DNA from 3 places in the Brevibacillus sp. YAE8 genome. Region 2 is predicted to be linked to each of the others. Evidence: predicted binding sites of a transcription regulator. Region 2 holds the regulator's gene; each other region holds the start of a gene.
The links. Region 2 encodes LexA, which represses DNA repair genes until DNA is damaged. Its sites were predicted from a motif close to CGAACATATGTTCG; they were not measured.
Positions count from the first base shown of each region.

Region 1: a site for LexA is predicted at 6,217-6,230, ahead of ruvC (crossover junction endodeoxyribonuclease RuvC). Genes of this name have one in related genera too.
Region 3: a site for LexA is predicted at 4,391-4,404, ahead of AC27IT_RS17305 (WYL domain-containing protein). Genes of this name have one in related genera too.

Region 1 is NZ_BAAIYG010000002.1:61,314-71,443, forward strand. Features, by position in the region: gene tgt (tRNA guanosine(34) transglycosylase Tgt) at 1-500, opposite strand, end outside; gene queA (tRNA preQ1(34) S-adenosylmethionine ribosyltransferase-isomerase QueA) at 619-1,647, opposite strand; gene AC27IT_RS03235 (SpoIID/LytB domain-containing protein) at 1,690-3,636, opposite strand; gene AC27IT_RS03240 (DUF2905 domain-containing protein) at 3,821-4,039, opposite strand; gene ruvB (Holliday junction branch migration DNA helicase RuvB) at 4,036-5,034, opposite strand; gene ruvA (Holliday junction branch migration protein RuvA) at 5,039-5,656, opposite strand; gene ruvC (crossover junction endodeoxyribonuclease RuvC) at 5,653-6,153, opposite strand; gene AC27IT_RS03260 (hypothetical protein) at 6,281-6,472, opposite strand; gene AC27IT_RS03265 (hypothetical protein) at 6,605-7,687, shown strand; gene AC27IT_RS03270 (BofC C-terminal domain-containing protein) at 7,771-8,340, opposite strand; gene AC27IT_RS03275 (bifunctional 2',3'-cyclic-nucleotide 2'-phosphodiesterase/3'-nucleotidase) at 8,600-10,130, shown strand, end outside.
Region 2 is NZ_BAAIYG010000001.1:503,901-514,030, reverse strand. Features, by position in the region: gene AC27IT_RS01915 (CD3324 family protein) at 72-335, opposite strand; gene AC27IT_RS01910 (DUF4269 domain-containing protein) at 678-1,244, opposite strand; gene AC27IT_RS01905 (DUF456 domain-containing protein) at 1,372-1,857, shown strand; gene lexA (transcriptional repressor LexA) at 1,919-2,542, opposite strand; gene yneA (cell division suppressor protein YneA) at 3,131-3,472, shown strand; gene AC27IT_RS01890 (DUF896 domain-containing protein) at 3,565-3,762, shown strand; gene crcB (fluoride efflux transporter CrcB) at 3,862-4,227, shown strand; gene AC27IT_RS01880 (HelD family protein) at 4,267-6,507, shown strand; gene AC27IT_RS01875 (HesB/IscA family protein) at 6,581-6,883, opposite strand; gene ltaE (low-specificity L-threonine aldolase) at 7,014-8,051, shown strand; gene AC27IT_RS01865 (hypothetical protein) at 8,310-8,531, shown strand; gene AC27IT_RS01860 (peptide ABC transporter substrate-binding protein) at 8,528-9,448, shown strand; gene AC27IT_RS01855 (hypothetical protein) at 9,592-9,792, shown strand; gene AC27IT_RS01850 (alpha/beta hydrolase) at 9,836-10,130, opposite strand, start outside.
Region 3 is NZ_BAAIYG010000015.1:54,613-64,742, reverse strand. Features, by position in the region: gene AC27IT_RS17345 (hypothetical protein) at 1-37, opposite strand, end outside; partial or broken gene AC27IT_RS17340 (DUF4046 domain-containing protein) at 146-508, opposite strand; gene AC27IT_RS17335 (helix-turn-helix domain-containing protein) at 645-869, opposite strand; gene AC27IT_RS17330 (FtsK/SpoIIIE domain-containing protein) at 1,139-2,476, shown strand; gene AC27IT_RS17325 (replication-relaxation family protein) at 2,364-3,005, shown strand; gene AC27IT_RS17320 (hypothetical protein) at 3,018-3,446, shown strand; gene AC27IT_RS17315 (YolD-like family protein) at 3,600-3,938, opposite strand; gene AC27IT_RS17310 (LexA family transcriptional regulator) at 3,923-4,165, opposite strand; gene AC27IT_RS17305 (WYL domain-containing protein) at 4,155-4,370, opposite strand; gene AC27IT_RS17300 (hypothetical protein) at 4,492-4,926, opposite strand; gene AC27IT_RS17295 (DUF3800 domain-containing protein) at 5,010-5,618, shown strand; gene AC27IT_RS17290 (HNH endonuclease) at 5,689-6,336, shown strand; gene AC27IT_RS17285 (hypothetical protein) at 6,495-6,875, shown strand; gene AC27IT_RS17280 (hypothetical protein) at 6,875-7,981, shown strand; gene AC27IT_RS17275 (DUF3653 domain-containing protein) at 7,968-8,228, shown strand; gene AC27IT_RS17270 (hypothetical protein) at 8,331-8,756, shown strand; gene AC27IT_RS17265 (S1 family peptidase) at 8,785-9,624, opposite strand; gene AC27IT_RS17260 (glucosaminidase domain-containing protein) at 9,657-10,130, opposite strand, start outside.

The DNA of each region.
Region 1 (10,130 bases), on a different contig from region 2:
GTCGTGCGCTCCATCGACTTTTTCACGTAGTCGTACTCCGCAGGATAGGGCGCGCACTCGTCAAACGCCATGAAAATATCGGCGCCGAGCGCGTTTTGAATCTGGGTGGCCTCCTCCGGGCCGATAAACAGCTTTTCCCCGTTCAGATGAGAGCGGAAGGAAACCCCTTCCTCTGTGATCTTGCGGAGGTTGCTCAGGCTGAACACCTGAAATCCGCCGGAGTCCGTCAGAATGGCGCGGTCCCAGTTCATGAAGCCGTGCAGCCCGCCTGCTTCGCGGACGATTTCATGCCCCGGACGCAAAAACAGATGGTAGGTATTACTGAGGATAATGCCCGCTCCGATCGCTTTCAGCTCCTCGGGACTCATCGTCTTGACCGTTGCCTGCGTGCCGACTGGCATGAAGACAGGAGTGTCAATCGTCCCATGGGGAGTGTGCAGCTTTCCGAGACGAGCGCCTGTTTGCTTGCATGTTTTGATTAATTCGTAGCGTACAGCCAAATTGTCGCACTCCTCAAGCTATGTATGTAAGTCTTTCCTATTATAAGAAAACTTGAGAGTGAAGTAAACCCACCCGACTTATAAGTATACACTTATACGGGTGGGATGTGTACCTTTTTTAAACGATCAGCATCGCGTCCCCAAAACTGAAGAAGCGATATTCCTCCTGGACGGCCGCTTTGTACGCATTCATGACATGCTCCTTGCCAGCCAGCGCGCTGACCAGCATCACGAGCGTCGACTTGGGCAGATGAAAATTCGTCAAAAGCCCGTCGAGAATCGAGAACGTGTATCCCGGGTAAATGAAGATGTCCGTCCAGCCCGACGTCGCCGCCAGCTTGCCGCCGTTCGCACGTCCGACCGTCTCCAGCGTCCGGCACGAGGTCGTTCCGACCGCAATGACTCTTCTCCCCTCCGCCTTCGCCTTGTTCACCAGCTCAGCGGTTTCTTCCGGAATCTCGTAATACTCGGCGTGCATGACGTGCTCCTCGACCGAGTCGGCAGAGACCGGCCTGAACGTGCCGAGTCCGACGTGCAGCGTCACGTACGCGAGCTGTACGCCTTTTGCAGCGATTTGCTCCAGGTAAGGCTTGGTGAAGTGCAGCCCGGCTGTCGGCGCCGCCGCTGAGCCTCGCTCGCGCGCATACACCGTCTGGTACCGTTCGCTGTCTTCAAGCTGCTCATGAATGTAAGGAGGCAGCGGCATCGAACCTAACTGGTCGAGAATCTCGTAAAAAATGCCCTCGTACAAAAAGCGTACGATCCGCCCGCCTGTCTCTGTCGCTTCTTCGCATACGCAGCGCAAAAGCCCGTTGCCAAAGACCACTTCCGTTCCCGGCTTCATCCGCTTGCCTGGCTTTACCAGCGTCTCCCAGCGATCGTCCCCGAGCGATTTGAGCAAAAGCACCTCGATCTTCGCTCCCGTCTCGGCCTTTTCGCCGATCAGCCTTGCGGGCAACACGCGGCTGTCGTTCATGACGAGCACGTCCCCCGGCTGCAAATGGTCGATCAAGTCGGTAAAGCGCTGATGGGAAATGGCGCCAGTCTGTTTGTTCAAAACGAGCAGCCGCGAAGCTGTCCGGTCTTTCAATGGATGCTGGGCAATCAGATGCTCCGGCAGTTCAAAATCAAATTGTTGCACGTCCACGAATCGTTAACTCCTTTAATGACAGTTCATGTGGCAAAAGCCTTACTTGTCAATTGTCACATCCTGGTAATAGTGTTGCAAAATCTGCAGGTAGTCATACCCTTTCTCCGCCATTGCGCGAGCGCCGTATTGCGACACCCCGAGGCCGTGTCCAAAGCCGTAGCCGCGGAACAGGAACTGCGGTCCTCCCTGCTTGCCGCCCTGGATCACTTCGACATCAAACTTCGTGCTGCGCAGCGGGCTTCCCCCTTGCTGGAAAAGCGAGCGGAAGGCATCCGGGGAAGGAACGGCAATCTGAACCCCGTTCGCCTCCATCGCGATCACGCGCCCGGACGGTCCTCGCTTCGTCACTTTCAGACTGGTGACGTTCCCCTGAATGCGCGGTGCCTTGTTTTTGTCCTGGTTCGCATTGAGCAAGGCCGTCAGTTCAGCGGAAGTAAACGGGCCACGCGTCCACGCATAAGCATTTTCCTCGGCCTCTTCGGAAAGAATCGTCACCTCAGCGCCGCTTGGCAAGGTAGACAAAACCCGATGCGTCGTCGTGCTCGGACCCGTGCGCAAGTTCGTGTTTTCCGTTGTGATGACGGCTATTCTGGCGCCATTGGCCTCTGTGCCTGTCAGCCGCACCAGGTCGCTGCGCACATATCCGATCGTCCCGTCCGCGAGCTTTACCCGATACCACAGGCTCGCCGCTTCCAGCGGATACGTATCGTCGCTCTCGACGGGCCGCAAATACGGAACGGGATTTCCCCACACTTCTGTGCCATCGGCGGTCATTCCGCCTGCGTTCGAGTAGAACAGGGACTCGACGAGCTTGCCCTGGTAGTAGATGACTTCCCCTGCCGTCTCATCCACCGCCTCGCGGACGTCCTCCGACTCTTTTCCATAGCCGTAATACGCCTGCTCCGTCACCGTATCCGACACGTTGGCAATCCCGTACTTGTTTCCTTGCCACAAAGCTCTCGTTCTCGACAGGACCGCCTGCGTTTTCAACGCTTCCAGCGGCCAGCCCGGAGCCATTTCCGAGCCGACAACCCCGTACAGATACTCCTCCAGCGGCAGTTCATTTACAACCGTCAGGTGACCGTTGTATTCCGACAGCTCCATCTCGCCGCGGTACGTCCGCTGCTCGCGTTCCACGACGCCGATCAACGCTTCCGGCTCCGCCTTTTTCGCCTCGACCGTCAGCTTCGCTTGCGGCGAGAATACGTACTTCCAGATCGGCTCATCCGGAGAGCCGTAAACATCTTGCTTCAGTACGACATACGACTGGCTGTCAGGCGCCTTGTAGGAAAAGTTCGGAAAAGCGCTGCTCGCTTTGCGCGCCAATGCAGCGAGCGCTTCCTGGCTGACCTCGTCGCCGATCCAGACCGCGTATTTGACTTTTTCGCCGTTTGACAACAGCACAGGATACGCCGGGATGCCTTTTTGCTCAAACGACTCCTGCCATTTCTGGGCTTCGCTCAAGCTTTTGAACTGCCCCGCTTCCAGCCGGAGCGGGCCTTGGACAACCGGCTTTTGCCCCGTCGCCTGGGCCACGGCCGCCACTTGATTGGCCGCTGCCTGATACGTGTCGTATGTACCGCTGACAACCTGGTAAACGGTTTGTCCGCCTCGTTTCGCCACCTGAATCGAGCCTTCATATTTGCGCTGGCTCAAAAGCTGAGCGATTTGCTGCGCTTGGTTCCAGTCTGGCGTCTGCGCCACGATCAGATGATATTCATCCACCCGGTAACGGGCAGCTTCCCCTTTTAATTCTGGCAACTCGATCTTGCCTTCCGGGCCTGCTAACGTCACTTCCATTCCTTTTTCAGCAGTCAGCGTAACGGAAGGAACAACTCCCCTGTAGCCTTTGCCCGTATCCACAAAGAGCGCCACCCGGATATGTTCAGAAGCCGCCTCGGCCGGCGCTGGTCCTCCCATGAGAGCAACTGTCATCAGGCTCACCGAAAGGACTTTCCCCATCCACTTCTTCTTCATGTCGTCCAACGTCCTTCCTTTCTCCTGATCTCATCTCGTCGAAAATTGGCATGTACTCCCATCTTTTTCGACAATCACAGGCGATTTTCCTGCCCTCGCCCGCAAAATGGGACTAGGCGACGCAAACAAAAAGCCACCGGACGAAACAGCTCCGATGGCGTACAAACAGGCTATGTGTGCAAGGCAAATGCCCTCATTTGAAAAGCCGAAACAAATACATCCCAAGAGACAGCACGATGCTGATGACGATGCACGTCACGACCGGAAAGTAAAATTTGACGTTTTCCTTTTCCACCACAATATCCCCAGGCAGGCGTCCCAGCGGCAAAAAGCGGCCGCCCACCTGCCACAGCAAGCCGATGACGATCAGCACGGCTCCGCCGATAATGAGAAGCTTGGCTATTGGATTCACGATTTCATCTCCCGCCCAAAGTGCTGGTACGCGCTCGGGGTCAGCACGCGGCCCCGCGGCGTCCGCTGCATGAAGCCGATCTGCATCAAATACGGCTCGCACACGTCTTCAACGGTTTGCGCCTCTTCGCCAATCGTGGCGGCAATCGTATCGAGCCCGACCGGACCGCCGTCAAAGCGGTCGATGATGGCGAGAAGCAGCTTGTGGTCGATATGGTCCAGTCCGCAGGCGTCTACCTGCAGCCGCTCCAGCGCTTCTTTGGCAATCTCCGTCGTGATGACGCCCTCGCCTTTTACCTGGGCGAAGTCGCGCACCCGCTTTAACAGACGGTTCGCCACGCGCGGAGTTCCCCGCGAGCGACGCGCGATTTCTTCCGCGCCGCCTTCGCGAATAATCACCTGAAGAATATCCGCTGCCCGAGAGACGATAAAGGTCAGCTCGGGAACGGTGTAAAACTCCAGGCGGTTCACCACCCCGAAGCGGTCGCGCAGCGGCGCAGAGAGCATCCCTGCCCGCGTCGTCGCGCCCACAAGCGTAAACGGCGGCAAATCGAGGCGCACACTGCGCGCGCTCGGCCCTTTGCCGATGATGATGTCGAGCGCAAAGTCTTCCATGGCCGGATAGAGCACTTCCTCGACGCTCCGGTTCAGCCTGTGAATCTCGTCGATAAACAGCACGTCGCCTTCCTGCAGGTTGGTCAAAATCGCCGCCAGATCGCCTGGCCGCTCGATCGCCGGTCCGGACGTCGTGCGGATGTTCACCCCAAGTTCGTTGGCGATAATTTGCGACAGCGTCGTCTTGCCCAGTCCCGGCGGTCCGTACAGCAGGACGTGGTCCAGCGATTCCTTGCGCATTTTCGCCGCTTCAATAAAAATTTTCAAGTTTTCCTTGACGTGCTGCTGTCCGATATACTCATTCAAATAACGAGGACGGAGGCTCAACTCCGCCGCATCTTCTTCCCAGTTCATATGCGTCGTGATGATTCGCTGATCCAAAATCCTACCCCCTCATGAGCAGGGCAAGCCCTTGTTTGATGAGCTTTTCCACACTATCGCCCTCTTTTGATTTCTCCGACAGCGCATTTCTGATTTTTTGCAGCTCGCCGTCCGAGTAGCCGAGCGCCGTCAAGGCGTCGAGCGCCTCGTTCAACGCGGAAACCGCCTGCTCGCCTGCTGTCAGATCGCCTGCCGCGACGGTCAGGATCGCCGATGGCGTGTATCCGACCAGTTTGTCCTTGAGATCGAGAATGATTCGTTGCGCGGTCTTTTTGCCGATTCCAGGAAACTTCGTCAAGTAGGTCACATTTTCCTGTTGCACCGCCATGACCAACTGCTCGGGAGTCGCCGCCGCGAGAATCGCCAGGCCGCCCTTTGGCCCGATACCGTTCACGTCGAGCAGCTTGCGAAACAGGTCGCGCTCGTCACGGGTGGCAAAACCGTAGAGCAATATCGCGTCTTCGCGGACGTGATGGTGCGTGTACAGCTTGGTTTTGCTGCCTTCGTAGCGCACAAACTGGTACGGATTGGGACAAAACAGGCGATACCCGATCCCTCCGGCTTCTACCACTATGTATTCTGAATCGAGGTAACAGAGTGTCCCTTCCACAAAATCAATCATTTTTGAACTCCTTCCGAGATGGAGATGAACGCCCGAAACTGTGCGTGCGTAATCGCAATGCCCAATGCATCCGCCACGTCGTCAGGCTTCGGCACTTCTTTCAGCCGCAGCAACAGCTTGGTCATTTCCTGTATTTGCTTTTTCTCTGCCCCGCCGTAGCCGGTCACCGCCTGCTTGACTTGCATCGGCGTGTATTCATACACAGGCACTCCGGCCAGCTCCGCCGCCAGCAGGATGACGCCGCGCGCTTGCCCCACCGTGAAGGCCGTCGTCACGTTTTTATTGAAAAACAGTTTTTCTACTGACATTTGATCCGGTCGATACGTTTCCAGGAGGCTTTGCATCGCTTCAAAAATCTGCTTCAAGCGAAGCGGAACGGGCAAGCCTGCCTCTGTCTGAATGCTGCCATACTGGACGGGACGCAATTGGCTACCCTGTTTATCCAGAACCCCAAACCCAACGATCGCAATGCCAGGGTCGATTCCTAAAATGCGCATGGTCCACTCTCTCTCCGTGTGCAAAGTTTCTACTCTCTACTGTATCACAAAGCGCTCGAAAAGCGAACGTGTATTTCCATGCAAAAACCCGCTCCTTCCAAAAGGAACGGGTCATACGGCGTCGCTTTTAGTGTTTGTTCATTCCAAGTGAGTCCGACACATCGTGCTGCATGTGCGCGTATTCATCTACGCCGCTCTGCATCTGCTCCTGGATCCGGTTGATCTGCTGGTAATTGAGCTTGTTGTGTCCTTGGTTCAATTGAACGTACAAACGCTGGTGGAACTGGTCCTTGTAGCTACCTCTGGGCATGGTAGACATAAGAAAAGATTCCTCCTTCGATCGCCGTATGAGTACAGTATGGCGTCCCGCCTCCGGCCTTATGATGCCAAGATTTACAGCTCATTTCCGCCGTTTCGTCTTGAAACCATATAGGGTGGAGGTGCTGATTCGGTGCGACGTTTACTAGCCGCTTTCTTACTCGTCACGCTTCTCTTCTCTGTCTGCTGCGCAAAGCAGCCCGCCCAGGCGAAAGGCAAAGAACCGATTACCGTTTCTGTCTCTGTATCGCCGACTTCGCCTTTTCACTCTACGCTCAATGTTCGCGCCCAGCATTCGTTCGTCAAACGGCTGTTTGCCGCAAAAAAGGTTCCGGCTTTCGTGAATCCCCACTGGGTTCGCGCCACCTTGACCGTCAAAAAGCGCCAGTTTGTGTACGACCACGACGGGAATTTGTTTGAAAGCAACAAGCCGCTGCAATACCTTTTGCCGACGGATGTTCACCAGCGAATCGAGGAGCTTGTCGCGCAGGTGGAACGCGTGCATTATGCCAAAGCGACGCCGTGGGAGCAGGTCAAACACACCTTCGGCCGCATGGAGTACGCCACCGTCATCGACCTGGAGACTGGCGAGCGGTTCCACGTCCAGCGCCGTGCGGGCAGCAGGCATGCCGATGTGCAGCCGCTGACGCGCATAGATACGCAGACGATGAAAAAGATTTACCAGGGCAAATGGAGCTGGAAGCGCAGAGCGATTCTCGTCGAGGTCAACGGCGTTTATTTTGCCGCCTCCATGCACGGCATGCCGCACGGTGCAGGGGCGATCGCGGGCAATGATTTTCCCGGCCATTTTTGCATCCACTTTTTCGGAAGCTCGACCCACAAGCGCAAGGAGCCCGATCCCAGCCACAGCCTGATGATCGAAAAAGCGTCCGGCTCGCTTGCGACGACGATCACAGGCGCTACTGCCGAGGAGCTGGTGGGGTATTTCCTCACTGCCCTGCACGAACAGGACAACCACGTCCTGCAAATGACGACAGACGGCTTCCCGCTGCCTGCCCGGCTGTCTGACGTAGCCTCCGTCCGCAAGACCGAAATCGTCATTCCTTCTGACGAGCGGGGGCCGTTGCTCTCGGAGGTCCACGTCCACCTGACTTACTTCACGCTTGACAACCATGAACGGAACGAAGAGTGGACGTTTCTGCTGCGCCGCTCCACGCCGTGGGACAAGTGGCGGATTATCGCTGTAGACTTGTAACGAAATGCAGCACAACAGTACGGCAGCACGAAAAAAGCCGACCATTCCCCCTGCGGGATCGCCGGCTTTTTCCTCTGCTCGCTTTAGTCGCCATCCAGTTGAAACTCCCCGTACGTCGACAGGACGCTGTTATACTCTGCCAGATTGCGAATGCGGATGCCCCGCTTCAAACTCTCCAGCTCTTCTTTTGGCAGGCTCGCTTCCATTTTTGCCGTGTTGATGCGGTAAAACGTCTGGATGACGTCCTGCTCGGCGGGAACCCCGTGAAACAGCGTCAGCATTCCGTCCGCCGACAAGCCGAAATGGCCGTTCTCCTTGCATGCGGGAGAAATGTCCTGTTCCCTTCTCATTAAAATCATTTTGCTCGGATCGGCTGTCACGATCTCCCAGCCTTTGTAATCCCCCATCGCTTCCGGCAAATGGCCTGCGGCGATCGGTTGACGCTCTTCATCCCGGACGCCGCACAAGTAGCTGCGGGTCAACACCAGTTCATACGGCTTTCCTGCCACCGTTGCCGTCTTGCCGATGTCTGTATGCAGCAGTTGAAGCAGTCCGTTCTCTCTGCCTCCGCTGCCTGCCAGCAGGATGCCCAATACGACACCGGTGAGAAGCGCAGCGCCCCACGATGCGTACACCATCCATTTTTTTCGCATGATTTGATGAACCCCTTCTTATACCTTTTTTCCTAGTTTTGCCATGTTTGAAGGGGGACATACGTGAATCTCTCAAGGATTCGTAATTGGCGAGAAATTTATCGCGGGCAAACGGCAAATTGAGCAATCATTATATCTTTTTTGTCAATAGACAAAATTTAATAATCTTAACCTGCAATTATCTACCAATCTACAGATTGTAGTGATAAACTATTTTTGCTTGGCACTTATTGTGAACTTATTGGAGGTCAACCAAAAAATGAAAAAGACAAACAAACAAATGCTGACCGCTTTTCTCCTCAGCACTTCTTTAGTTGTCAGCGCTCTCACGTTCCCTGTTACCCCTGTGAGCGCCGAAACTGGCTCCACCCTGAAGCTCCGCCTGCTTGAAACTACCGATATCCATACCAACATCGTAAACTACGACTATTACCAAGACAAAGCCACGGACGAGTTCGGCTTCGCCAAAACCGCTACGCTGATTAAAAAAGCGAGAGACGAAGCGAAAAACAGCATCCTCATCGACAACGGCGATCTGCTGCAAGGAAACCCGCTGGGCGACTACGTAGCGAAAATCGATCCGCTGCAAGACGGAGAAACTCACCCGGTTTACAAAGCGATGAACCTGTTGAACTACGACCTTGGCAACATCGGGAACCACGAGTTCAACTTCGGTCTGGAACATCTGGATCGCAGCCTGAAGGGCGCGAAATTCCCTTACATCAACTCCAACGTCTACATCGACGACAAGGATAACAACCCGAACAACGACAAAAACATGTTCACTCCTTATCAAATCCTCGAGCGCAAGTTCAAGGACGAGAGCGGTAAAGAAGTAACCTTGAAAGTCGGTGTCATCGGCTTCGTTCCGCCGCAAATCATGCAGTGGGACAAAGCGAACCTGGAAGGCAAAGTGATCGCCAAAGACATTGTGGAAAGCGCCAAAAAGTTCATCCCTGAGATGAAGCAAAAAGGTGCCGACATCATCGTAGCGGTTCCGCACTCCGGCATCGGCCCGGTTGAACCGGCAGCGAACCTGGAAAACGCGAGCTACCAACTGAGCAAGGTCGAAGGCATTGACGCGATCCTGTTCGGCCACTCCCACCTCATCTTCCCGGGACCTGGCTTTGAAAACATCCCTGGCGTTGACGGCGAAAAAGGCACTATCAACGGCAAACCGGCTGTCATGCCTGGCTACTGGGGCAACAACCTCGGCGTGATCGACCTGACGCTGAAGCAAGAAAACGGCAAATGGAAAGTGGCTGAGTCGGTTACCAAAACGATTCCGATCTACGACAAAACAAACAAAGCTTCCTTGGCAGATGCAGATCAGGCCGTTCTCGATGCCGTCAAAGAAGACCACGACCACACCGTGGAATGGGTGCGCTCCGCTGTAGGGAAAACGTCTTCCCCTATCTTCAGCTACTTCGCGCTGGTACAGGATGACCCATCCATCCAGATCGTGACGAATGCACAAAAATGGTTCGTAGAGAAAAACATTAAAGGCACAGAATACGACGGCATTCCGGTTCTGTCCGCAGGAGCTCCATTCAAGGCAGGCGGCCGCAACGGCGCATCCTACTACACCAACATCCCTGCAGGCACGATCGCCATCAAAAACGTATCTGACCTGTACATCTATCCAAACACATTGAAGGCTGTGCTGATTAACGGCTCCCAACTGCAAGAATGGCTGGAGCGCTCCGCAGGCCAGTTCAACCAGATTGATGTGAAGAAAACAGAAGAGCAGCCGCTCATAAACGAAGCGTTCCCTACTTACAACTACGACG
Region 2 (10,130 bases):
AAAAACGATTGTAAAAAGAACTCGGCATAGGAAAAGCACTGACCGTCTCGTGGACGCGCCAGTGCTTTTGTCTATTTGGCATACACAATCTTTTTGATCGTTTCCGTCGAGAGAAAGTACTGCTCGGCCAGCTCCTGGATGGAGGCGCCTTCGCGAAAAGCGTTGCGGATCGCGCTGTTGCGTTCATCCAACTGTTTTCTGCCGCCGGTCCGGGTCCCCCATTTGTGATGGGCCGTCTTCGGTTTCGGAATGTAGATGATTTCTCCCTGCACGTACTTTTGGATTTCTGCGATCAAGGTTTCTGGCAGCATGCTGGCTGCATTCACATATTTCATTTCCGCTCGCTCCTTATTTTTGAAGTGAAAAATAAGGGGCAAAGCCAGGAAATAAGAAATGAGATACGTTAGAGAAGGCGATGAATTGTCTAAACGACTGTCCACCTCATGCAAAGTATCGCCTTATTCCCAGGCTTTGCATGAGACGCTGCAGTATCTGGCAAACCAATTCCATTCACCAACCACACACCCCCTCGTTCTCGTTTACTCCCTGCGCGCCGCCAAGTGCCCGCGCAGTAGTTCCCATTATAAATCATCTGTCCGCCATTTGCACCGCGGCTCTGGCGATTTTTTCACCACGCGCGCGCCGTCCGCCTATGCGACAAAGGAGCGGGGGACTCTTTACCTGGTCACAAGAGTGCGGAGCTGTTCTTCCGTCCACTTTTCCACATCCAGCAGCGCCTGGTATGGATCGTCTCCCGGAATGTTAAAATAGGAGGCAAAAGCAGGTTCGGTTTTCAGGCCGTCTTGCTTGAGCTGGCGGATGGCGCGGAGGGCGTCAGCGCCACCGAGCAGCAGCAAACGGTGCTCGACGACCATGTGCCGATACGCATTTTGCTGTTCGACCGGGCGCGGTTGGGCAAACAGCTCAAACCAGAAGCCGCAGGCAAAAAACGTAATCAGGCAGGTGGGCACGCCTTGCACGAGCAGACGAGCTTCCTTGTAGCCTTCATACGCCGCATACGAAGCGCGGACGACGTCGGCAAACTGCTCGAGGTCGTGGCACTCGCAAATAATGTCCAGATCGCTGTCCGCAATGTCGATGTCCAGAGGGATCGTACCTGCGAGCACGGGATCGAACGCTTGCAGCCGCTGCATGACCGCGGATTGGGCGATGGCCTGGCCCGCAGCTTTTTGTTTCGGTGTCCCGTTGTGCAAATAAGATAGGTCGCGCCAGTTTCGCGTCATAGTAACCCTCCGCTTTCGTTAAAATAGGCAGGTACTCCTCGCAGACGGCCTCACGGATTCGCAAAAGAAGAGTGCAACTTCAATCCGCTTTTTCTCGTATTACCTATGTGAGAGGAGTGCATAGAGAATGGATATTGTTCTTTGGATTATCGTGTTGGTGCTTTTCGCGCTAAGTATCGCCGGTATATTTTTGCCAGTACTACCCGATACGATTTTACTGTGGGCAGGCTTTTTGCTCTACCACTTTTTCATAGCCGATCCGGGAGCGGGGTTGCCAGCGTCTTTCTGGTGGGGGATGGTGGTGCTCAGTATCTTGCTGTACGGTGCGGATTTGTTGACCAACATGTTTTTCGTGAAAAAGTACGGCGGCTCCAAATGGTCTTCGGTGGCTGCGGCCGTAGGGATTGTTCTCGGAATCTTCGTGTTCCCGCCGTTCGGGATGCTGATTATGCCGTTCGTGCTCGTGGTGCTGGTGGAGTTGCTCGTGCAAAAGCAGCCGATAGAGAAAGCGGTAAAGGCAGGCTTTGGCTCGCTGATCGGCTTTTTGGGAAGCGCAGTTGTCAAAGTCGTGTTGCAGGTGAGCATGATCGTCTGGTTTTTCCTTGCCAGATAAATATAATGATAGAGACGAAAAAGGACAGCGGAGGCTGTCCTTTTTTCATGCGCTGGAACGATTAGTGGATGAGGCGATAGACGCCAATGACTTTTCCGAGAATGGTGACGTTGTCCAAAATGATCGGTTCCATCGTCGCGTTTTCCGGCTGGAGGCGGAAGTGGTTCTTCTCTTTGAAAAAGCGCTTGACGGTCGCTTCGTCTTCTTCTGTCATGGCGACGACGATATCGCCGTTGTTGGCGACGTGCTGCTGACGCACGATTACGTAGTCGCCGTCCAGGATACCGGCGTCGATCATGCTGTTCCCGGAAATCCGCAGCATGTACACCTTGTCTGAAGTCACGATATTTTCTGGAAGCGGGAAGTACTCTTCGACGTCCTCAATCGCGGTAATCGGCTGCCCGGCGGTTACTTTCCCGATGACGGGAACGCGAACGACAGAGTCCTCGAAGTTGTCCTGGAAGCGGTCTTCCTCAGACAGCAGTTCGATGGCGCGAGGCTTGGTAGGGTCGCGGCGGATCAGCCCTTTCTTTTCCAAGCGCGCCAGATGACCGTGCACAGTAGAGCTGGAGGCAAGTCCGACAGCTTCGCCGATTTCGCGGACGGATGGAGGATAGCCTTTGTCCCGGACTTCCTTGCGAATAAATTCGATTATGGCTTGTTGTCTGCTGGATAATTTTGACATAGAGAGACACCCCTGATTTCTCGAACATGTTTTCCTATATTATACCATGGGAGCTTGCGTTCGACAAACATAAGTTCGATTTTGATGCGAACAGGAATTTTTGACAGGGTAAATGCATTTGATTCGACAGCAGCGGCCAAATCTCGAAAAAAGCGCGGGCGGGCGGCCGGAGCCGTAAGTTGCAGCAGTTCCATTGTAATAGAGCCGGGCTAACTCCAAGTCGGCAAACAGTTCCATCGTCGCGGAGCCGGGCTTACGTCGAGCCACAAGCCGCTCCACTGTCGCAGAGTCGAGCTCACGTCAAACCGCCAGCCGCTCCAGTACCGAAGAGCCGAGCTTACGCCAAGCCACAAACCGCACCAACGCGGCACACTTGGACTTCTGTTCAGGTAGCAAGCAACCAGCTAGAAACGAGCTAAATCCACCCCAATAGAGTCGCCCGGCAGCGTCATCCGAAGCAAAAACGGCTGCGCACAGCAGCTCCGCGCGAATTTGCGAGACGGCGGTTTTTGTATTGACATGAACATATGTTCTCATTTATGATAGGGATACGAACTTATAGAACGTATGTTTGTAGGGGGTCATATTATGAATGCCATGTCTATCCATAACCGTTTCGAGAAAAAGCAGCCTCGCCGCGTCCGTTTGGGCATCACGAGAGGACAAGCTATTTTGTTTTTGCTGACGTTCTCTCTCTTTTTTTACTTGCTTACCGAACTGGTGTTTGCCTCTTCTGCGCATAAAGAGCCGCTAAAAGGAAAAGAAGTGACCGTTCGCTCCGGCGACAGTCTTTGGACGATTGCTGTGCGCCATCATCATTCGGAAAAGGTGGATGTGCGCGATCTGATTTTCGATATCAAAATGGCGAACAACCTCGACAGCAATCTCATTTATCCGGGGCAGACCTTGTTCATCCCGGAAACGGACTGATTCGAGCACTTGCCCGCCATCCGCTCTCTTGCCAGTTCCGACTGATATGATATAATAAAGCGGCATTACTACAGAGTGGGAGGAACCGGAACGTGGTATCTGACGCGGAAATTAAACGAATCAACGAACTGGTCAAGAAATCTCGCGAGGTTGGCTTGACTGACGAGGAAAAGCAGGAGCAAAAAGCTCTGCGCCAAAAGTACATCGATGCGGTCAAGATGTCGCTTCGAGCGAATCTGGATTCCATCCGCTATGTGGAAGATCTTGAGGAAAATCGTCCAAAACAGTAAACTTACTTGTATTGATACGGCAGACATCCTTGCTTGACGCTCGGGTGTCTTTTTGTTCCTGACGACTTCTGCCAGTTTTGCAATTGAGGAGGGGGACCAATGGCATGGGTGGCTGTAGCGGTTGGGGGAGCAGTCGGCTCGTTGCTTCGTTATGTGCTGGCGCTGGTTGCCAATCAGCCGGGCTGGCCTGTAGGCACGTGGCTGGCGAACATCATTGGCTCGTTTGCCATCGGCGTTTTGTTTGTGATCGGCAAGGAGCGGGGAGGCTTCTCGCCTGAGCTGTATCTTTTGTTTACGACAGGTATTATGGGCGGATTCACGACGTTTTCCACATTTTCGCTGGAAGTGGTTTCGTTCTGGGGAGAGGGACAATGGCTGCGCGGGCTCGTTTACGCCCTGCTCAGTATCGTGGTCGGCCTGCTCTCTTGTGCCGCGGGAATCTGGCTTGCCAGACAAATGCAATAACGACCATCACATTGATAAAAGACGAGAGGGGGGATGGGTGTGAGTACCCAACACCGCGATTACGAGGCAGAACAAAACAAGCTGGATGAGACGATTGCATTGATCGATGGGGAGATCGCTCGGCTGCGCGAAGAGATTCGGGAAGCGACCGACGATTACGTCAAGCAGGTCGTGAACGCAAGCAAGGCAAAAGACCTGCGTTATTTGGAGGATCACGGACGCGACAAGCCGTACTTTGGCCGAGTCGATTTTCTCAAGGACGAGGTTTACGAGCTTGACCAGGTGTACATCGGAAAAAGAGGGATCGTCCGCAGCGATACGTTTGATTCGATCGTCGTGGATTGGCGAGCGCCCATTGCCAGTCTCTATTATTCCGGAGAGAGCAAGGATGCGTTTTACCGGATGGGGCGCGAGATCGTGCGCGGCGAGGTGAGATTGAAGCGCAACTTCGCGATTGAGGACGGAAAAATCGTCGGGATTTACGATGGCGCTGTAAAAGAGACGATCAACCGCGAGATGGGGCACCCGGACGAGTTTTTGCAGGAAGGCTTCATCGACGAATTTTTGAACGCCAATCTGAACTTGACGAATGACAGCCGCTTAAAAGATATCGTCGCGACGATCCAGTCGGAGCAAAATGACATCATTCGCGCGGAAAAAGATCGGCCGATCGTCGTGCAAGGGGTTGCGGGCAGCGGAAAGACGACGATTGCGCTGCATCGGCTGTCGTACCTGATTTACAACTACCAGGATACGATGATGTCGAAAAAATTTATGGTGTTCGCCCCGAACCGGATGTTTCTGACGTACATATCAGAGGTGCTACCCGAGCTTGGCGTCGACGATGTTCAGCAATCGACGTTTGTAGACTGGGCGGCGCGGCTCGTGAAGCCGCTCATGCCCAAAGGCTGGCGGATCGTGAGCCCGGACAAACCGCTGCAGTTGTTTTTTGAAGAAGGGCAGGACGAGCGGGAGCAGGAAATCACCCGCCATCGGCTGCGTTTCAAAGGCTCGCTGGCGTGCCGGGAAGCCATGGAAGAGTACATACGCTACGTGATCGAGACGAGAATCCCGTTCAAAAAACTGAGTTTTCTTTACAACAAGACGAAGCAAGTGTTCTCCATCCCGGGCGAGACGATCCGGCAGTTTTTTCTGGAGCAGTTCGGGTCCTTGCCGTACCATCGGCGCGTCGATGCGCTGCGCAAGCATTTGAAGCAGGAGATGAACAAGCAACTATTTTCGCATTTGCGCGAGCGAAAAGTCGACCTCGACAAGCAAGGGCTGGCCAAGTTTGAAAAAATGCTGGAGCAAATTTTGGATACGTACCTCGTCTCCTTCCCGCGGCTGGACATTTTCGAGTCGTACCGCGAGCTGATCGCAGAGGAGGAGCTGTTGCGCAAGCTTGTCCCTGCGGACATTTCCGACGAAGTGGTCCGCGATGTGAGCCGGTCTTCTGCGGCGCTGTTTGCCCAGGAGCGGCTGGAAGCGGAGGATATCGCGCCGCTGTTGTATTTGCAGCATATCATCGAAGGGATGAACAAGGCCGGGCATTTCGACCATACCGTCGTGGATGAAGCGCAAGACTTGAGCGCGTTGGAGATTGCCGTGATTGCGCTCGCGACGAAGCGCCACTCGCTGACGATTGTCGGCGACATCGCCCAAGGCATTCACAGCTACCGCGGCATTCACGCGTGGGAGGAGCTGACCCAGGGTATTTTCGAACAGCTTCGTCCCGCCTACTACACGCTGGCGCAAAGCTATCGCTCGACAGTTGAGATCATGCTGTGCGCCAACGAAGTGCTGCGGCAGATTGAGCTGCCGGAAGCCGTCTTGGCGAAGCCCGTCTTGCGCCATGGCGAAAAGCCGGTCATGGTCGAGGCCGATTCGCGCGCCAAGCTGTGGACGGAAGTCAGCTCCCGGGTGGCCGCTCTGCAAAAGGAAGGGTTGCAAACGATCGCGATCGTCACCAAGACGATTCAGGCGAGCAAAAAGGCGCACAAGGCGCTTGCAAAGAGCATTGCCGATTTGACGCTGCTCGGCAGCAAAGACAACCAGTTTCCGGGCGGCGTAACCGTGATGCCTGCCTATTTGACAAAAGGCTTGCAGTTTGACGCGGTCATCGTGGTCGATGTGGATGCGTATCAAAGCAACGAATGGGACGCGAAGCTGCTCTACGTGGCGATGACCAGGCCGGTGCATCGCCTCGTGCTGACGAAGATGGCAGGGGAGCAGGCGCCACTGCTGGCTGAGCTTTCGCCCGAGCTGTACACGCAGGCTTGAACGTGGCAAATAGTAAAAACCCCTCTGGCTGAATAAGCAGCAGAGGGGTTTTTGCGTGTGTGGCTCAAAGCGATTAATGGTCGCCTGTGTTTCCTTTGGACGGGTTGGTGATGACGAAGCCTTCTTGCGGCAGATACAGGTAGTCGACGATGATGCCGTCCAGAAGCGGCTCGTCTTTTTTCACGACAACGTCGATTTCCTTGTCAGTGGAGACTACTTCATCCTCTTCGGTCGGTTTGTCCAGCGCCAGGCCGTAGTGTGCATGATCGCCGTGCGCGTGAGTGATATAGACACGCAGCTTCAGGTCTTTGTCTTCTTCCTGCTCCATGATCGTGGTCAGTTGCTTCGCTGCATTGCGAGTGATCTTTACCTTCATCGGTCAAGTCTCCTAACTGTATGTATGTAAGTTTCTTCTCCATCTTAGCAAAGAGGGAATTGCAGATGCAATGTGGAAAGTGTTCTGGAACATAGAGTTGCTAGACGAACATGCGGAAGGGGACGCTTTTATGAAAATGGATTTGCGCAGCGATACCGTCACGAAACCGACTGAAACGATGCTTCGCGCGATGGCGGAAGCCGAAGTGGGCGATGACGTTTATCGCGAAGACCCGACGGTAAACCGACTGGAGCAGCTTGCAGCGGAACGGCTCGGGAAGGAGGCGGCCTTGTTTGTCACCAGCGGCACGCAAGGCAACCAGGTCGCTGTGCTGACCCACTGTGTCAATGGTGACGAGGTGATCGCGGAAGCGGAATCGCATATTTTTTATTACGAAGGGGGAGCGATGTCGGCTCTGGCTGGCGTGCAAACCCGGACACTCGCGGGAGAGCGCGGTGCCTTGCGCCCGGAAGACGTGGAAAAAGCGATCCGCGGCAACAACATTCATTTTCCGCGAACGAAATTGATTTGCCTGGAAAATACGCATAATCGGGCTGGAGGCGCGGTGGTCACGGTCGAGCAGATGAAGGGCGTCTATGACGTGGCGCAAAAGCACGGGATTCCGGTTCATCTAGACGGGGCGAGGCTGTTCAATGCGGCGGTCGCCCAAGGAGTCGACGTTTGCGAACTGAGCCAATACACGGATACCGTTCAAGTTTGCCTGTCCAAAGGGCTGAGTGCGCCCGTAGGCTCCATTTTGGCTGGGGACCGCGCTTTTATCGAAGAAGCGAGATGGTGGCGAAAAAAGCTCGGCGGAGGCTTGCGCCAAGCGGGCTATTTGGCTGCGCCGGGAATCATCGCCTTGACCGAGATGGTCGAGCGGCTGCGTGAAGATCACGAGCGGGCACAGCAGTTGGCCGCAGGCTTTCGCAAGCTGTCCCTGACTGTCGAGCCTGTCGAGACGAATATCGTGCTGGTCAGGACCGATTCGATCCAGGAGACAGCGGTTGACTTTTTGCAGCGGCTCGCAGACAGAGGGGTGTTGGCGGTCGACTTCGACGAATACGTGATCCGCTTTACGACGCACCGTCATATCGACGAGCAAAGCGTCGCCAAAGTGCTGGAAGTCGTAGAGGAGCTGCTGGGAGCAGCGAAGTGTTCCGGGTAACGATACAGGCTGTTTGAGCGAGAGCGAAAAGCCAGTCCAGCACCAGACAAGGGGCGGACTGGCTTGTTGCTTGGGAAGCGCCGAAGAAATAGAATGAATTTTTTGACAATATGCACAAAAATCTTTCGCCGCTAGCACATGATTTTCTACCAACTCGTCCGATTCCTTTTTTGCGGTGATGCGATAGCATGGTGGAGAGTAAAAGACTGTCAATCAGTCATCTTCGCGAACTCGACACAGACGAGGAGGACGCGAGAGTTGAAGAAACGAACAGGCGCGCTATTGATTGGGTTTCTGATTTTTCAATTCGTTGCAGGCTGTAGTTCGTCCCAGCCGTCGGCAACTGACAACCAGGGCACAGAAACAACGAAATCCGAGCAAGCCAAAACGCAAGAGATGGTCTTGAACTGGAATGCGGAAGGGGGAGAACGCCGACGGCAGACCCGGGCCTGGCATCAGACGGGACTTCCTTTGACGTGATTACGGCCTGTTTTGAAGGGCTGACGCGCTACGGGCCTGACGGAAAGATTGCGGGAGCGCTGGCCGAGAACTACTCCGTTTCCCCCGATATGCTGACGTACACGTTTCAATTGAAAAAAGGCGCCCTCTGGTCCAACGGTGATCCCGTCACCGCGCACGATTTTGAATTTGCCTGGAAGTGCAAGCTCGACCCGCAAACAGGCTCGGAGTACGCCTACATGCTTTATTTCATCAAAGGAGCGGAAGAATTTAACACGGGAAAAGGAAGCAAGGATGCCGTCGCGGTCAAAGCGCTCGATGACCACACGCTGGAAGTGCAGCTCAATTCGCCCGCGCCGTTTTTTTACGAGCTGACCGCTTTCCCGACGCTGTTCCCGCTGCACCAAAAAACGGTCGAGTCCAATCCGGGCTGGGCGGCTTCTCCCGAGAACTACATCGGAAACGGCCCGTTCAAGATGGATGTTTGGGAGCATAAAAACAAGCTGGTGCTGGTCAAAAACGACAAGTACCATGACAAAGACGCGGTGAAGCTGGACAAGATCGTCTGGAGCATGATTACCGACACCAACACGTTGCAAGCGCTGTTTGATTCCGGCGATCTCGATTGGGGCGGCCACCCTGCCTATACGCTGCCTGTCGATTTGCTGCAAAGCTTGCAGGATGAGGGCAAAATTGTGCTCGACCCGTATCCGAATACCGTAGCGGTTACGTTTAATACGACCCAGCCGCCGTTTACGAACAAAAAAATTCGCCAGGCGTTTTCCTACGCGATTGAGCGCCAGCCGTTGGTCGACGGAATTGTCCTGCCGGGTGTTCCCGCTGCCTACGCCTGGGTGCCGCCCTCGATGAAGCTCAGCAGCAACGATTACTTCAAGGAAGATGCCGCCAAGGCGACGGACTGCTCGCAGAAGGCTTGAAAGAGCGAAAAATAAATCCAGAAAGCCCCCGTCTGTCCAAGAGCGGCTCTTGCGGCATGGCGGGGGTTTTTCTCCGTCGTTCGCGTGTATTTCCCTTCTTCCAAAGAAATACTATAGCCATTGACTGTTGAGGGAAAAGAGGGATGAACATGATATCGGCCAAAGAGCGTGAGCGGCTGCAAAACCAGATGAAGCGCGACGAGAGCAAGATCGTCAACATCGTTCTCCAAAATGCGCAGCAGGTAGCAGGAGAAATTGAAAAAGCCACCCACCAGGGCATTTACATGGTAGATGGCCGTTATTACGGATACGAAGAGATCAAGGAAATCAACGGCTCGCTCTAGCCGAAAACGGACACGTCGCCAAGCCAGCCGAGTCTGGAAGCGGCTACAGGCGCGGCGGCGGGAAAAAGTGGCGAAGGGCATCCGGCAGCTCCTTTTGCCACAGGCCCCAGACGTGATTGCCCGGCTTTTCGGCATAGGACAGGTTGGCCTGTTTGGCCGTGAGCAGCTTTTTCGCTTCCCGGTTCCATTCGACGAAGTCAAACGTTCCGATATGCGTCTCCACGGCGGTTTCGTCCAGTCCCACGACCATCCAGATGCGCAGCCAGGACAGGCTCTCGCGGCTTTGGATGGCGTCGAGCGTCGGCTGGAAAAAGGCTCCCGACAGCGCAAGCACCTGC
Region 3 (10,130 bases), on a different contig from region 2:
ATGCAGAGCGCTGGTGGTGAGCCTCTACTGTTGCCATGCGCAACGCCTCCTTCTCTCACCTGTAGAGTACGGCCGTTTCATGTGCTTATAAGCCAATGAAACTATGTATACCGTAAAAAAAGACAGAGGGCGTTGGCAAATATTTTTACTCAGCTTCCCAATAAACCGGATCGCTCAGTTCCGGGTACATCTCCGTCACCATGTCGAAAGGAGAAAAGTACAGCGTATCGACAAGAATTTTCAGTTTGAATTTTTTCAGGAGCGAATAAGCCCGCTCCGTCTTGCTGAACAGTCTGGGCAGCTCGCGCATATCAGACAGCTTCAGCAAGTGCTGGCACATGTAATCGACGCACACTTTGGCGCGCTCCTCGCCCTTGACGCTCTGGAAATAGGCAGGAGGAAAATGGCGGCGAATGCCTGACAATACCTCCTGATAAACCCACAGCACCCGTTGCTTCTCCGGCAGGCGAGGTAGATGCGGGTAGGCATACTCCACAATGTAGTACACAATAAGCACAAAAAACCTTGTAATATCAGCATTAATCGCGATCTTAAAAGGAAATTGGGGACAAATTGGGGACAAACCCCGCAAAACCAAACAAACATTCGCAAAAAATATGCCCTTCCCGTTCGGGAGGGGCTCTTTACATTCGCCAAAAATCCTTTTGGTCAACTTTATGCCCTTCTTTACGAAGAGCGTCTAATACTTTCTTCATTGTGCTTCCGGAAGGGATGTAATCCCCCTTTGAACACAAATGACTGACCGTTGTCTTGCTGAGCTTAGCTGCTTTTTCTAGCCATCGCTGCGAAATGCCTTTTTTGTCCAAGTATTTACCAAGTTTCGAACGTTCCTTTCCTAGTCCAAACATAAGATCACCTCATCATAAGGGTTGGACAAGTTCATAAATTTTAAACCCATTTCGGAAAGTTATTTTGGAATATCGGACAATCCGTGCAGCATCAGATAGTTCCAAAGATGATTCGCAACGCTGTTCGCTTTACCATTCGCATCGCTGGCGTATCCCGCGAACGTGAGAACGAACAGGAAAACGCGGCAGCCACAATTGTTTTGCGCCAGAGTACGAGTTCGTTTTTTACGCAACTGTTTCTTGCAGAAACAACAGTGAGGTGGTGCAGTTTGCTTTTGGAAATCGTGTCGTCGGCAGTCATGGGAAGTGTGGCGCTGTACGCTCATCTTCGACAGTCTGGTGTATCGAACGACAGTGAGAAACTGAACAAGATTTTTTCCTTGACTGGCCTCAACGTCAGAGACAAAGACAAAACCTACACGGCGCAGCTCGTCAAAAAAGTGAATCACGCATGGGGAACAGAGTACAGGTACAGGATTCCCCTCGGTCGCAGTTTCGAGGACTACCAGGCGAAGCTGAACCACATCCAAGACGGTCTGAATAACCGTAAGACAACGTTGCAGTTTACCTGGTCAGACGTCAAGGCATTGGATCGCGAGCGGCCCCTGCTCCCCCAGATTAAAGAACTGCTCGCGAAGAAAAAGGCAGCGAGGAAAGAAGTGGAACTGTCGTATGACGGACTACTCAAAGTGAAGGTTTACAACCGCCCTCTACCCGCGCTGGTGAGGTATGAGGACGTTCCGGCGTCCGGCAGTTGGTCTGTACCCGTTGGCCAGATACGCGAAGGCAACACTATCATCCAGCATGACTTCGAGCAGATACCGCACATGGTTGTCGGCGGCGCTACCCGGTACGGCAAGTCGAACTACCTGAACATGCTGATTGCCACTCTGTTGTCGCAGCAGCCGGAACATGTGCGCTTTACGCTGGTCGATCTGAAAGGCGGCGTGGAGTTTGCAGGCTACCGCGATATAAAGCAGGTCGTTCACTATGCAGAGGAACCCGAAGAGGCAGAGGCGGCGTTGCTGGCTGTTGTCGAAGAAATGCGAGCAAAACAGCAGACTTTCAAACAGTGCGGAGTCAAGAACGTCCAGGAGGCAAAAGACCCGATTCGGCACTTTGTGATCGTTGACGAGGTCGGAGAGCTGAACCCGGATGAGGCCGTAACCAAAGAAGAACGAGCTTTGAAGGAACGCTGCCAGACTTACATGAGCCAGATTGCGCGGCTTGGTGCCGGGCTTGGTTACCGACAGATACTCGCCACACAGTACCCGACGGGTGACGTCATACCACGCCAGTGCAAGCAAAACAGCGACGCCAAGCTATGCTTTCGTGTGCAGACAGCAACTGCATCCCGGGTCGTACTCGACGAAACCGGAGCCGAGTTGCTGCCGGAGATCAGGGGCCGCGCCATATACCAGACGGCCGACAAGCGGCAGATCGTGCAGACGCCGTTTATCGAGCCACAAACCATCCGGCAGAGTGTAAAGCCACATGTTGTTATCAGGCCAAGAAAGGAGCATGTCGATGTTGACCGCAACAGCGAAGCGAATAGAGCGACAAGAACAGATACTGCACAGCTTGGACAGATTCGGTTTTTTGAGTAGAAGCCATCTCCAGAGGCTGCATCAACTCGGCGGCGAAAGGAACGCGCAGAAGGTACTCAAGCAGATGGAAGATTACCTGTGCAGCTTTCGCGAGGAAGGATACGGGGCCGTTTACCACCTGAACCGAGCTGGCAGGCAGATGATCGGATCCCAAAAGATCGTCAAGCGCACGCTGCAGGTCAGGCATACACTTATGCGTAACGACTTCTTCTTCTACATGCGCTGCCCCATCAACTGGCGGCATGAGATCAAGGTTACGGACGGAACCACCACGATCATCACAGACGTTCACTTCCTAAAGAACAGAGTCCATCAGTTTTTGGAAGTGGATAACACGCAATCCATGACGGAGAACGCGGCAAAGATCAAGCGTTATCGGGAATTGTTTGATCGAGGGGGCTTTCAGAAGCAATTCGGTTACTTTCCGACTCTGCACATTGTCACGGTCAGCAAGAGCCGTGTAAGACGCTTCGAGGAGATGTGTAAGGGGCTACCCGCGCAGGTTTACTGCATCGAAGACATCAAGTGAGGAGTGGTCATAATGGCTAGAACAGAGGTTATCAAGTTTCGGGATTTTATGGATGGGACGTGGAAGCTGCCAGAGAAGAAAAAGAAGGAGTTGAAAAAGGTTACAGATACGCTCGTGAAGGCCGGGACTTTGATCCCCCTCGCCCTCACCACGGCTGCCCATGCAAGCGCCGCAGAGAGCCTTACAGCGTCCGCTACACAGGTTGTGGCTGGCACAACGCTTCAGGTGCTAGCTCATGCACTCGATCCACTGACGCAGATACTTGTTGCCATTTCGCTGCCTGTTGCATCTGTGGTCATGATCGGAGGTTGTTTCTTCTTCATGTTTGGGCAGGCCGATCGGGCTTGGTCAACCATCCAAAACGCGGGACTTGGATACATCCTGATCCAATTGTCTCCCCTGTTTATCAAGGTGTTGGAACAGGTAGGTAAGAGCATATGACCAACTGCGTAAAGTGCGGTAGACCACAACCACGCCCGCAAATTTGTGATGACTGCCTGCGCAGATCTCCTCGACTTCGTAAATCTTTTGAGTTGGGAGATTAGGAGATTTGAATAGCAAATAACCCGCCCTATAAACAAGGCGGGTTCCTGCTTATGTACGAACACTAACGATAGCATCAATCGGTATCCACCGCCAGTCCTCATCATTCGCCAGCTTGATTCTCCGGCCGTTCTGGTCGATCCACTTTACGACGCCCCACATGGAGCAGATTTTGCCGAGATCGCCTTTTGTCGGCTGCCACCAGGTCACTGTGACGGCGTAATCTTCACGCGCCGAGTCGCGGATGAGGTACTGCATTGATTCCAGCTCGTCTTGCTCCAGCACTGGCATCGGTACCAGCTTCTCGTCCTCGCGCATCTGCAGGTACAGTTCCCGCTGTTGCGGCAGGACAAAACGACCAACGGTCGGGTTTCTTATCTTAGAGGCCACTTCAACACACCGTTCCTTTCCCATGCTTCGAGCAGTTCAATGTCGTCCGGCTGCATACGGTTCCACTCGATGTATTCCTCGCGCGCCAGCACTTCCAGCACGGTCATGATGCCGCCGCGACTACGGCCCGTCTTGATACACAGCTCGTCAACTGTAGGCGTGCGTCGCCGCCCGACCGTGTAGTTGCCGATGATCCGCAGCACCTTGCGCTCAGTATCAGACAGCATGGCGGATCACCACCGCCTGGCATGCGAGGATGTTGTCGATCAAAAACACGCGCGGCGCTCGCCTTGTGAGGCAGTACGCCTTTAATCTGTCGCCAACGATCTCCAGCGGCCGCAAGGTGCGCTTTGTCGTCCGGCCGTCGCTGCCCAGGTAGATGATCTGGATATGATGCTGCTGGTCTATGGCTCGTTGCAGTTGCTTTTTCATACTGTTCGCCCCCCCAAAACAGAACTTATGTTCGTATTATATGCGAACAAGATGCGAGCATGCAAATAAAAAATACCCCACATTAGTGGAGTATGATGAGGGATGTGGATGACTCGCGCGATTATTGCTTTTTTGCCATGTAATCGTTGGCGCATTCTTCTGAACAGTGACGAGTCCAGATTCCTCCAGATTGCCGTTTGTATGGAACTGATAATGTAAAATACGAATAATCCTTATAAGAATCGAGTCGAGCCTGACAGTTATCGCAGTATACATACCAACGACCTTTTTGACGATTAAAAAGGCGTTGCTTGATTTCAGCATTATCCCAATCATTTTCGTGTAGGTGCAGATGTTTATCTGATTTCGCTTTATCGGCTGCATAGACGAGATAATGGCCTATCCATTTCATGGTTTCGGTATCAACCACTTTGCCGTCACCATCCACCAACACAATCGTTCCCCGGTCATGGTCATATGTAATTTGAAATGGGACGTTAAGTATGTTCTCCACATGTTCATAGGGAATCGGTTTCATTACGCGAAGCACGTACATGCCATTACCTCCTGATATTTGCATCAGATCAATGTAATTTTTCTCCTATCATACATTTGTTCCACAAAACAGGAAAGAGTTTCATGCGGATCGAGTCAACTAAGCCGTTGCATTTCACAAATTTGTCTCATGATAAACGAAAATTTGTAATAAAGACTATCACAGACGCTGGCTTATTTCGTTGCACCTATGTTGCCATGAAGAAAGAAGCTTTAGGTGAACATACTCGATTAAAAATAAGACCATTATTGTACAACTATTGCACAAGGTATTTGTTAGAGAGAGTTACATGGCTAATCGGGGACAATTACGGGAAAGCTAATCTCATATTTGAAAATAGAACAAATACATCCTATGCTGACTTGGAGAAGTACATACACGAGGTAACAAATCAAAAAGGTAATAAGATTCGAAAGAATGTAATTCAATCAGTTAAACCTGTGGCCAAAGGACAATCAAAAAATCTTCAGCTCGCAGATGCCATAGTAAGCTCTTTATTTCAAGCGCTTGAAATAAACAAATTAGGTCTACATGAATCTACGTACATCGAACAGCTTAAACCTTTCATTTATAAACGTGATGGAAACTACTCATCTTATGGCCTGAAATTATTCCCTGTGCCGATTACAGATGAAGAGTTACACAAAGAGTATTCTTGGATGAACCATTTTGTGGAATTTGTGAGAAAATAATGTTTACAAATCCCTTGCTGGTGTCTATAATATAAGTACAGACGTGCGCGAGACTAACAGAAGGTCGTCTATGACGGCAGCGCTGAAAGGCGTGGGTTCCTTCTGCTCGGGGTCTGTATTTTTTTATGCACAAATTATCCTCTTATGTTTTGCGAACCGCCCCTTACTGCAGATCACCTTTCAAAGTCATTATCTTTCAATTCGTCCTTCTTTGCGAAGTAACGCAGTCGGAGGTGAGCAAGTCATGAAACGGATAGATTCGCGGCGCATAGACCTGACCGGGCAAGTGTTCGGCGATCTAACAGTCATCAAACTTAGCGACCGCCGAAACCAGTACAACACCCTACTTTGGGAGTGTTTATGCTCGTGCGGAAACACAACCTACGTGCTGGGAGTGTCTCTACGCGCCGGTCGCTACAAGAGCTGCGGATGCAAACAAGCAGCAAAGAGACATCAAGGCATGATGCAACATCTGGCCCAAGATCGTGTAAACGGCACTCGAAAAACGGCGCTAATCGCCAAGATGCACAAAGACAACAAGAGCGGGCACAAAGGCGTTACATGGGTTGAGAGCAAGCAAAAGTGGCGGGCATACATCGGCATACAGCGCAAGCAAGTCAGCCTTGGCTATTATGCCAAGAAAGAGGATGCGATCGCAGCGCGGAAAGCAGCAGAAGAAAAGTATCATAAGCCTCACTTATTCGACGATGACGCATAACAAAAGATCGACTCAGAAAAAGGAACCCGCCCGGCGTGCGCCAGAGCGGGTTTTGTTCTCTTATGCAAGTTAACACTATGTTCGCCTTCGTTCCCCTTTACTTATAGTAAAGGGTTGAGTATAATAAAGACAAGAAATCAACGAAGGAGCGAAAAGGCATGAAACAAGTCATGGCAAGAGCATGGGAGATCGCAAAGAGCGCAATTGCAAAGTTTGGCGGCAAAGTCCGCGAGTATCTGGCAGGAGCACTCCGCCAGGCTTGGGCAGAGATTAAAACCGTAAAGACGCCGTTCCGACTCCGCAATGACAAGAAGGGCAAGAAAACATGGCTGGCGAAAATCACCGGGACACACCCAACCTACAAGCTGGCACGCACTTTTATCGAGACAGACGAGACTGACTGGCTGGGCAACAAGTACTTTGAGTTGGAAAACGGCTACTACCAGTACGATAACTCCAAGGAGCGCGGATACGTGAAGGTCGATAACGGCAATTGGAAAGATGTAAGCTATCAAGAAGTCTTGAGTGTGTTCGCGTAATGGCAAAAAAGATAGACATAACGGGCGAAAAGTACGGACGCCTCACAGTGATAAAAGAAGTGGAGCAAATAAAGACCAAACGCCGCTATTTGTGTCGGTGTGACTGCGGAAAAGAAATTATTGCGCGAATGGAAAGCCTCAGAAGCGGCAACACACAGTCTTGCGGTTGCTTCAAGGGTGAGCGTGTGTCAGAAACGCAGGTGATCGATCTGACTGGTCACAGGTATGGCTACTTGACCGTCCTGGAACGATCTTACGAAAAGAAGAGTGCAGGCAAAGCTATCCACTCCTTTTGGTTGTGTCGCTGCGACTGCGGTAAGCAGATAGTAGTGTCAAGCAACGCTCTGCGCAGCGGTCACACGTTATCATGCGGACATCTTCGCGGCGGTCGCCGTGTCGCGAAAGCTAAAAAAGGGCAAAAAGAACCCAAACTAAACGCACCACGCTCTGTATCTCCAGGGGATCAGTACAACAAACTGATCGCCGTCGAAAGACTGCCGGAAAAAATGCGTAAAGAAGAAGCATGGTTGTGTAAGTGCGACTGTGGCAACGAAACGGTTGCGACAAAAGACCAACTGCTTAGTGGTCGAAAAAAGTCTTGTGGTTGTCTCAAAACACAAACGCCCAAAAACGCTCTGGACTTGTCTGGTCAACGCTTTGGCAAGCTGACGGTCATAAAACGGGACGGAGCAACCGCCAGCGGGAGTGCAGTCTGGCTCTGCCGATGTGACTGCGGCGGAGAAATAAAGACCAACGCAACGACCCTGCGCAGAGGCGAAGCAGTTACTTGTGGATGCGGGCGTGTAGACCAGGCAGAGTCGGCTCGTAAGGTTTTGCAAGAAGAACATACTGTAGACGGCGTGCAAGTGCCACTACTCACGAAAAAAGTTCGGAGCGATAGTAGAACTGGCTACAAAGGCATCCATAAGCGAGTGAGAAAAGGCAAAGAGGCTTACGAAGTAAGTATATCAATCAAGGGCAAACGGATGTACGGCGGAAGATACTCTGATCTACAGGATGCAATATCTGCGAGAAGAAGATTGGAAGAAAAATACCATAGACCATATATAGAAGTACTGGAGGAACGAAAAAATGAGCAGCAATGAGTGGACAGGAACCGGAGTGTGGAGTGGTTGGAAGATCGTTGACGATTATCTCGTCAGCCCTGACGGGCGTAAGTATGCGCCTGGTGATATTGCCGGCATGTACAATCAGGCGGATCTTGCAAGAGCTTTGGGCGTTACAAAGTCGGCGATACTTGATCGCAAAAACCGTGGTACGCTGCCGCCGTTCGACGAAGGCAAAAGGTGGCGGTATGAGACGATCAAGCATCTGTTCGAACCAAAAAGTTAACATTGCGTTCGCATCTGTTCCCCTTTACCTAAAGTAAAGGAATAGGTATAATAAAGATAACAACAAGGGATGACAAACAAAAACAAAGGGGAGTGAACAAAAGTGAACATCGTGGAAATGTACGAAAAGGTAAAAGAAATCTACGCCGCTAACGAGGACAAGTACTACTACCTCGGCATCCGGTACGAAGATAAAGAGCGTGAGATCGGCGAAGAATGTGAATGGAGCCGCCACAACCCAGACCGTGAGGACGAAAGAGAGTTTCCGGAGTATGGCACAGAAGAGTACGAAGAACTGGAAGTACTGGACGGCACTTCGGCGTGGTACTTGGGAGACTTTAGCGAAACCAGACCTTACCTTCCTGGGTTTGGTCGCTTGGAAGGTGCAGACCTTACCAAAAAGTGCGAACAGTACTTTACAACATATCACTGCTACATAGTAGCTGGCAACCAAAAAGGTCAGCATGACGATCCGGACGATGGAGAAATCCTGATAAAAGATGCTGTTGTTATCGCAAAGATATTTTAAGCCCTCCCGCAAAGGAGGGCTTTGCTACTTACACATACTTCTGTAGCCACGCAGCGACCACGGGATGCTGTAGGTTTACAGCTTCGCAGCCTGGTACACTTTGGCGCACGCTACCTCTTTGGATGCCCACAGATGCGATATTGACGAGGATACCGACAACCTCGCCGTACTCGTTGACCGCAGCGCCGCCGCTGTTTCCATGTTGGGCTGGGATCGAACAATCAAACTCCCACGGCTCTTTTGTCGTGCTCACCTGGCACAGCTCGCCCGTGCGCGTGATCCACTCTGTGTACTCAGCCTCAACAGTCAGGAGCTTTTGGCCGCTGCTGATCGGTACGGTAGACAGTGGCAGGTACGGCAGTCCCTTTGGTGGACTCTCGACTCGATACAGCGCAATATCTACGCTATCTTTGCCGATTGGCGGACGCTCAGCAACCAGCGTGGCGTCCAGCCAGGTGCGCGAGCTTGTTTTAACCCGGATAGACGTCCGGCCTTTAGATACGTGCCGCGCGGTCAATATCAGACCGCCAGCCAGCAGCACTCCTGTGCCGCCAAAACCAACGTCGATATGCACGGACGCTGCCTTGGTAAGCTTCTCAATCTCGTTCCAGGGCAACGGCTGCTTGGCTGGCTGTTCCGGCTGCGGCTCGGGTTTCGGTTGCTCTGGCTTGGGTTGCGCCGGGGCTGGCGTGTCGGTAGCCAGCTTTTTAGCCATGTTTTGGATGAGTAGGGCAGCATAGTCGCCCCGTACAGTGCCGCCCTCGTAGGCGTTTTGGAGCCAATATGCCGGCGTCTGGATGACTCCTGCGCTCTGCAATACTTGCAATGCCTCTTTCGTTTTTTGATCGGCTTGTTTGTTGGACGACATCTTGATCCCCCTGTTTTATGGTCTTCTTCATGCTACGCACGTCCAGTTGACAGCTCCACTGTTTTGGTAGCCTGATTCCATGCCACTTGCAGGTCAAGTATCGCTGCCAGCTCGCGCGCCGGAGCATACGCTGCTCCACTCTCGATGGTCTCGGTCACGTCCTGTCCGTTGACCGTCACCTGCCTGGTCGCGGCGCACCACTCCACCTTGCCGCCGACTGCCTCTGCAACCGCGCGAACTGGCAACCAAGATACGCCGTCTTTGAGGTGGCCCGTCACCGCCAGGCGCTTACCGTTGATCTCGACCGATACCTTATCTACAGGGTTATCTACAGTTTTTTGTGACTTATCCACATCGTACTGAGCAAGACCATACCGCTCGATCAAAGCGATTAGCTTCTGAGGATACGCCGGATCGGTCGCGTACCCACCTTTCCAGATCGCTTGGCAGGCTGTCTTGTAGTCTGCGCCCAGCACGCTATGATAGCGCGTAGGCTTGTCCCTTGT